2 regions of the Pseudomonas sp. PA-7-1E genome follow, and region 1 is predicted to be linked to the other one. Evidence: predicted binding sites of a transcription regulator. Region 1 holds the regulator's gene; the other holds the start of a gene.
What was found. Region 1 encodes FliA, which starts transcription of late flagellar genes. Its sites were predicted from a motif close to CTAAAGTTTNNNNNNNNNNNGCCGNTAA; they were not measured.

Region 2: the regulator FliA is predicted to act here: its motif matches at 1,955-1,982, upstream of GIW79_RS06270 (flagellar protein MotY).

Annotation. Positions count from the first base shown of each region.
Region 1 covers NZ_WKFA01000008.1:45,635-49,481, reverse strand. The annotation lists gene GIW79_RS07615 (protein phosphatase CheZ) at 1-692, opposite strand, end outside; gene GIW79_RS07610 (chemotaxis response regulator CheY) at 711-1,085, opposite strand; gene fliA (RNA polymerase sigma factor FliA) at 1,253-1,993, opposite strand; gene fleN (flagellar synthesis regulator FleN) at 1,990-2,823, opposite strand; gene flhF (flagellar biosynthesis protein FlhF) at 2,929-3,847, opposite strand, start outside.
Region 2 covers NZ_WKFA01000006.1:149,986-153,832, reverse strand. The annotation lists gene GIW79_RS06275 (argininosuccinate synthase) at 1-853, opposite strand, end outside; gene GIW79_RS06270 (flagellar protein MotY) at 983-1,891, opposite strand; gene pyrC (dihydroorotase) at 2,048-3,094, shown strand; gene rnt (ribonuclease T) at 3,091-3,762, shown strand; gene GIW79_RS06255 (peroxiredoxin) at 3,828-3,847, opposite strand, start outside.

The DNA.
Region 1 (3,847 bases):
GCGAGATGTTTTTGTGGATCTTTTTCAGAGAGGATCGCTTCACGGTCATGTTCGATGCCGGCAAAACGATCGACCTGGCCGGCCATCAGCACCAATTTGAGCAAGTTGCTTTCCACTTCGGTAACCAACTGGGTCACGCGCTTGATCACCTGGCCGGTGAGGTCCTGGTAATCCTGGGCCAGCAGGATGTCGTTGAGGTTGCTGGCCACCGTGCGGTTTTCCTGTTCGCTGCGCGACAGGAACCCGTCGACGCGACGCGCCAATTCACGAAACTCTTCAGCGCCCACTTCGCGGCGCATGAAGCGGCCCCAGTCCTGGCTCAAGGCCTGGGCTTCGGTGGCCATGCCGTTGACCAGGGGCGTGGCGTTTTCCACCAGGTCCATGGTGCGGTTGGCCGCTGCCTCAGTCAGCCTGACCACATAGGACAGACGTTCAGTGGCATCAGTGATCTGGGAAATTTCTTCGGCCTGGGGCATGCGCGGGTCAATCTGGAAATTGACGATTGCGCTGTGCAGCTCGCGTGTGAGCTTGCCCACTTCCTGGTACAGGCCGCGGTCACGGGTCTGGTTAAGCTCATGGATCAACTGCACCGCATCGGCGAACTGGCCTTTTTCCAGGCTGTCGACCAACTGGTGAGCATGTTTTTTCAGGGTCGACTCAAAGTCGCCCTGTGACGTTTCGTTATGCTCCATAGCTCCCCCGCGATGGCATTAGCCGTGGATGCGTTCGAAGATTTTCTCGATCTTCTCTTTCAAGGCCAGTGCCGTGAATGGCTTGACCACGTAACCGTTGACCCCGGCTTGGGCGGCTTCGATGATCTGTTCGCGCTTGGCTTCGGCGGTCACCATCAGCACAGGCAGGCTGCGCAGTTTTTCATCGGCGCGCACATGGCGCAGCAGGTCGATACCGGTCATGCCCGGCATGTTCCAGTCGGTCACCAGAAAGTCGATGCTCCCGCTGTTGAGGATCGGAATGGCCGTCAGGCCGTCATCCGCCTCGACCGTGTTGGTGAACCCAAGGTCACGCAACAGGTTTTTAATGATCCGCCGCATCGTTGAGAAGTCATCAACGATGAGGATTTTCATGTTCTTGTCCAATTCGACCTCCAAGCAGTCTTAAACGCGCCCAGCACCTGGACGCGCCATTTCAATCAACAGGCGTTACACAAAAAGGACTGCCCAGGGCACCACGGCACATAGCCGCGAAACCTTGCGATCTCACGGCAGCGTCTGCAGTGCCCCCACACTGCCTGTCAGCGCGCGCGCCACTCGGCCAATCGGCCCCGCAAGCGGGCTGCGCACTGGCTATGCAACTGGCTGACACGCGATTCGCTGACCCCCAGGACCTCACCGATTTCCTTGAGGTTAAGCTCTTCGTCGTAGTACAGCGCCAGCACCAGCCGCTCACGCTCTGGCAAATTGGCGATTGCATCGGCCAACGCGCCCTGGAAACGTTCATCTTCCAGGTCGCGCGACGGCTCCGTATGCGCGCTCGCGCCGTCCTCGTGCAGCCCTTCGTGCTCGCCGTCCTGTAAAAGGTCGTCGAAACTGAACAGGCGGCTGCCCAAGGTATCGTTCAAAATCCCGTAGTAATCGTCGAGACTCAATTGGAGTTCGGCCGCAACTTCATGATCTTTAGCGTCACGGCCGGTTTTTGCTTCAATTGCACGAATTGCATCGCTGACCATGCGCGTATTGCGGTGTACCGAACGCGGCGCCCAATCGCCTTTACGCACTTCATCGAGCATCGCGCCACGGATACGGATACCCGCATACGTTTCGAAACTGGCACCCTTGCTGGCGTCGTATTTGGTCGAGACTTCAAGCAGGCCGATCATGCCGGCCTGGATCAAGTCTTCGACCTGCACACTCGCAGGCAGGCGCGCCAACAGGTGATAGGCAATGCGCTTGACCAACGGCGCATAGCGCTCGATCAATTCGCCCTGGCTGTCACGTGCCGACTTTTTGTAAAGGTTGTAGCCGCTGGATGTCATAGCACCGGTCCTGCGCTCGTCTGATGCACCAAACGCTCGACGAAAAACTCCAGATGCCCCCGCGGGTTGGCGGGCAACGGCCAGGTATCGACCTTCTGGGCAATGGCCTTGAACGCCAGTGCGCATTTCGAACGAGGGAACGCTTCGTAGACCGCACGCTGCTTTTGCACGGCCTTGCGCACACACTCGTCATAGGGAACTGCGCCGACGTATTGTAAAGCCACATCGAGGAAGCGGTCCGTGACCTTGGTCAACTTGGCGAATAGGTTGCGCCCTTCCTGCGGGCTCTGGGCCATGTTGGCCAGAACGCGGAAGCGGTTCATGCCGTAGTCACGGTTAAGCAGCTTGATCAGCGCGTAGGCATCGGTGATCGAGGTGGGCTCGTCGCACACCACCAACAGCACTTCCTGCGCTGCGCGCACAAAGCTGACCACCGACTCGCCGATCCCGGCGGCGGTGTCGATCACCAGCACGTCGAGGTTGTCGCCGATGTCGCTGAACGCCTGGATCAGCCCGGCATGCTGCGCGGGGCTCAGGTGCACCATGCTCTGGGTGCCCGAGGCCGCCGGCACGATGCGAATGCCTCCGGGGCCCTGGAGCAGCACGTCGCGCAGCTCACAACGGCCTTCGATCACATCGGCCAGGGTATGTTTGGGTGTCAGCCCCAGCAGAACGTCCACGTTCGCCAAGCCCAGGTCAGCATCCAGCAGCATGACGCGACGGCCAAGCTCTGCCAGGGCCAGGGACAAATTCACTGACACGTTAGTTTTCCCGACGCCACCTTTGCCGCCGGTCACCGCGATCACCTGTACGGGATGCATGCTGCCCATTTTATTTCTTTACCTTGTCTTGCTTAGACGCAGGCTACATGGCTTGGCCGCGTGAATCGCTTGCAGACCATCGATGTAGGTACATTTCACGGTGTTCATCCTGCCTCAACCCACCCGTTTAGCCGGGTGGTGGTAAAGGTCGGCGAACATATCGGCCATCGCTTCCTCGCTAGGCTCGTCTTGCATTTGCACACTCACGGCACGGCTGACCAACTGATGACGGCGCGGCAGATGCAGATCATCCGGGATCCGCGGCCCGTCGGTGAGGTAGGCAACCGGTAACTCATGGCTGATGGCCAGGCTCAACACCTCGCCCAGGCTCGCGGTTTCGTCGAGCTTGGTGAGGATGCAACCGGCCAGGCCGCAACGCTTGTAACTGTGATAAGCAGCGGTAAGAACCTGTTTCTGGCTGGTGGTTGCAAGCACCAGGTAATTTTTTGACTTGATGCCTCGCCCGGCCAGGCTTTCGAGCTGCATGCGCAGCGCCGGATCACTGGCTTGCAGGCCGGCGGTATCGATCAGCACCACGCGCTTGCGCAGCAACGGGTCGAGGGCATTGGCCAGGGACTGGCCCGGGTCGACATGGGTCACCGGCACGTTGAGGATGCGGCCCAGGGTCTTGAGCTGCTCCTGAGCGCCGATACGGTAACTGTCCATGCTCACCAGGGCGATATTCTGCGCGCCGTATTTAAGCACGTAACGGGCCGCAAGCTTTGCCAGGGTGGTGGTCTTGCCCATGCCGGCGGGGCCGACCATGGCGATTACACCGCCCTCTTCCAGGGGTTCGATTTCCGGCGTGGCAATCATGCGCGCCAAGTGCGCCAGCAGCATGCGCCAGGCCTGCCGCGGCTCTTCGACTTCAGCGGTCAAGGCCAGCAGGTCGCGGGACAACGGGCCGGACAGGCCGATGCGTTGCAGGCGACGCCAGAGGTTGGCTTGCTGCGGCTTGCTGCCTTGCAGTTGGGTCCAGGCCAGCGAGCCGAGCTGCACTTCGAGCAATTCACGCAGGCCGTTGAGTTCAAAA
Region 2 (3,847 bases), on a different contig from region 1:
GCATGATGGTGCCGCCCGGGGTTTCGTAGCAACCGCGAGACTTCATGCCCACATAACGGTTCTCGACGATGTCGAGACGGCCGATACCATGCTGACCGCCGATACGGTTCAGGGTCGCCAGTACGGTGGCCGGGGTCATTTCAACGCCGTCCAGCGCAACGATGTCGCCGTTGCGGTAAGTCAGTTCCAGGTACTGCGCCTTGTCTGGAGCGTTCTCCGGGGAGACCGTCCATTTCCACATATCTTCTTCGTGCTCGGTCCAGGTGTCTTCCAGCACGCCGCCTTCATAGGAAATGTGCAGCAGGTTGGCGTCCATTGAGTACGGCGACTTCTTCTTGCCATGGCGCTCGATCGGAATAGCGTGCTTTTCAGCGTAATCCATCAGCTTTTCACGGGACAGCAGGTCCCATTCACGCCACGGCGCAATGACTTTAACGCCTGGCTTGAGTGCGTAGGCACCCAGTTCGAAACGTACCTGGTCGTTGCCCTTGCCGGTGGCGCCGTGAGAAATGGCGTCGGCGCCCGTTTCGTTGGCGATCTCGATCAGGCGCTTGGCGATCAGCGGACGTGCGATGGAGGTACCCAGCAGGTACTCACCTTCGTAGACAGTGTTGGCGCGAAACATCGGGAAAACGAAATCGCGGACGAACTCTTCGCGCAGGTCGTCAATGTAGATCTCTTTCACGCCCATGGCTTGCGCCTTGGCACGTGCAGGTTCGACCTCTTCACCCTGACCCAGGTCAGCGGTGAAGGTCACCACTTCACAGTTATAAGTATCCTGCAGCCACTTGAGGATCACCGAAGTGTCCAGGCCGCCGGAATACGCGAGAACGACCTTGTTTACGTCGGCCATGCCATCACTCCACGGGGTTGTACGGAAAGGCGACGATTCTACCGATCAAAACCGTGAAATTACAGGGGCGCGACAGCAAATGAAGATAAAGCGACAGATTATGTCGAGTGGGCGACCGATGGTCGCCTCTTATGAGGTAGCCGCCGAGTTGCTCGGCGCAGTGGCCTGAGGCGCCGGTTTCTCTGGGGCAGCCACCCGCTCAAGCTGAATATTTACACGGCGGTTACGCGCACGGTTGGTGGCATTAGTGTTGGGCGCCAAGGGGTAGCTTTCGCCATGGAAGCGCATCGTGATTTGCGATTCCTGAATGCCGTTGGCCTTGAAGTAGTCCATCACCGCCAGGGCGCGGCGCCGTGAGACGTCACGGTTGGTCAGGCGATTGCCACTGTTATCGGAATGACCGTTCAACTCGACATGATTGACCGTGGGATCGGCTTTCATGAATGCCAGGATCACCGACAACTTCTTCTTGGCCGCCGCGTCCAGCTCAATACCACCACCGGGGAAGCCCACTTCAGTCTGTTTGACCTGGTCGTAATTCATGGGCAGCAGCTTGGTGGTGCACACCTGATAATCGTTGTACGCCTTGTTGAACTTCACAGGCAGCAGGCGAATTTCCGAGTAGCCGCCTTGACGCCCGTAATGCCGCACGGTCGGGCTGCGCCCTTCAAGCAAACCCGTGAACAGGCGGCCGGCCTGGGCCTGGGAGCTATTGAACAGGACGTCGCCGCTGCCGACACGCACGGCCCCAAGGTTGATATCACCTCGGCCCGGCTGCCACGGCGCGGCCGCGGCCAATAAGGTTGCCGAGCCGGCGCCAAGAGTGCCGCCATAGGTTTTCAGACGAAACGTTGCCTGCTCGCCGGCCCGGCGCACGAACTCACCGGAACCGAAATCGGTGATCGGCTGGGTCAGGCGGCACTCGAACTGATCGCCCTCCACCTTCCACTCAATATTCTCCAGACGTGTCTGGAACGTGAGGGCCGCCGCAGGCAGGCTGGCGAACACACTGAGCAGGGCTAGATAATACTGGCGCACGGGAGGCTCCACTGGTTTCTACAACACTTCAAAGCGTCATACATCGTTAAGGCATACCCGGAGATATCGGTAGCATCCGGCAAAACTTGATAGCGAGTGCCTGCAAGAGTCTTTTCCGGTAGCATTCCCACCAGATTGACCCGCCTGGAATCCCCAATGTCCGACCGCCTGACCCTGCTGCGTCCCGACGACTGGCATATTCATCTTCGCGATGGTGCTGCGTTACCCCAAACCGTGGCCGATGTGGCCCGCACGTTTGGCCGTGCCATCATCATGCCTAACCTGGTACCTCCGGTGCGCAATGCCGCAGAAGCCGACGCCTATCGCCAGCGCATCCTCGCTGCACGACCGGCCGGCAGCCGCTTCGAACCGTTGATGGTGCTCTACCTGACCGACCGCACCCAGCCTGAAGAAATTCGTGAAGCCAAGGCCAGCGGTTATGTGCACGCCGCCAAGCTGTACCCGGCAGGTGCGACCACCAACTCCGATTCCGGTGTAACCAGTATCGACAAGATCCTGCCGGCGATCGAAGCCATGGCGGAGGTCGGCATGCCATTGCTGATCCACGGGGAAGTCACCCGTGGCGACGTGGATGTGTTCGATCGCGAAAAAATCTTCATCGATGAACACATGCGTCGTGTGGTCGAGTTGTTCCCTACGCTCAAAGTGGTGTTTGAACACATCACCACCGCCGATGCGGTGCAGTTCGTCAGCGAAGCGTCGGCCAACGTTGGCGCGACCATCACCGCTCATCACCTGCTCTACAACCGCAACCACATGCTGGTGGGCGGGATTCGGCCGCATTTCTATTGCCTGCCTATTCTCAAGCGCAATACCCACCAGGTCGCACTGCTGGATGCCGCCACCAGCGGCAGCCCGAAGTTCTTCCTCGGCACCGACTCTGCGCCACACGCCCAGCACGCCAAGGAAGCCGCATGCGGCTGCGCCGGCTGCTACACCGCGTTTGCCGCCATCGAGTTGTACGCCGAAGCTTTCGAACAGCGTAACGCGCTGGACAAACTCGAAGGTTTCGCCAGCCTCAACGGCCCGCGTTTCTACGGCCTGCCGGCGAATACCGACCGCATTACCCTGGTCCGTGAAGACTGGACCGCCCCTGCCAGCCTGCCGTTTGGCGAACTGACCGTTATCCCGCTGCGCGCCGGTGAAACACTGCGCTGGCGCCTGCTGGAGGAAAGCAAGTGAGTGAAGACCATTACGACGACGAACAAGAGCACGGCGGTGGCGGCTCGCGCCATCCGATGGCCGAGCGTTTTCGCGGCTATCTGCCGGTCGTCATCGACGTAGAAACCGGTGGTTTCAACTGCGCCACCGACGCCTTGCTGGAAATCGCCGCAACCACCATCGGCATGGACGAACAGGGCTTTGTGTACCCGGAACACACCCATTTCTTCCGCGTCGAGCCGTTTGAAGGCGCCAATATCGAAGCCGCTGCCCTGGAATTCACCGGGATCAAGCTCGACCACCCACTGCGTATGGCGGTAAGTGAAGAAGCGGCGCTGACCGATATCTTCCGTGGCGTGCGCAAGGCGTTGAAGGCCAATGGCTGCAAACGTGCGATCCTGGTCGGCCACAACAGCAGTTTCGACCTGGGCTTCCTGAACGCCGCCGTGGCGCGGCTGGACATGAAGCGCAACCCGTTTCATCCGTTCTCCAGTTTCGACACCGCAACGCTTGCCGGCCTGGCCTACGGTCAGACCGTTCTGGCCAAAGCCTGCCAGGCGGCCGGTATCGACTTTGACGGGCGTGAAGCCCACTCGGCCCGCTACGACACCGAAAAGACCGCCGAGCTGTTCTGCGGCATCGTCAATCGGTGGAAACAGATGGGCGGCTGGGAAGACTTCAACGACTGAAGGCAAATCCCACGCATAAAAAAACCGGCCTTTTCAGGCCGGTTTTTTTGTACCGTGACGTTGGCTTACAGCTTGCCAGCGTTCT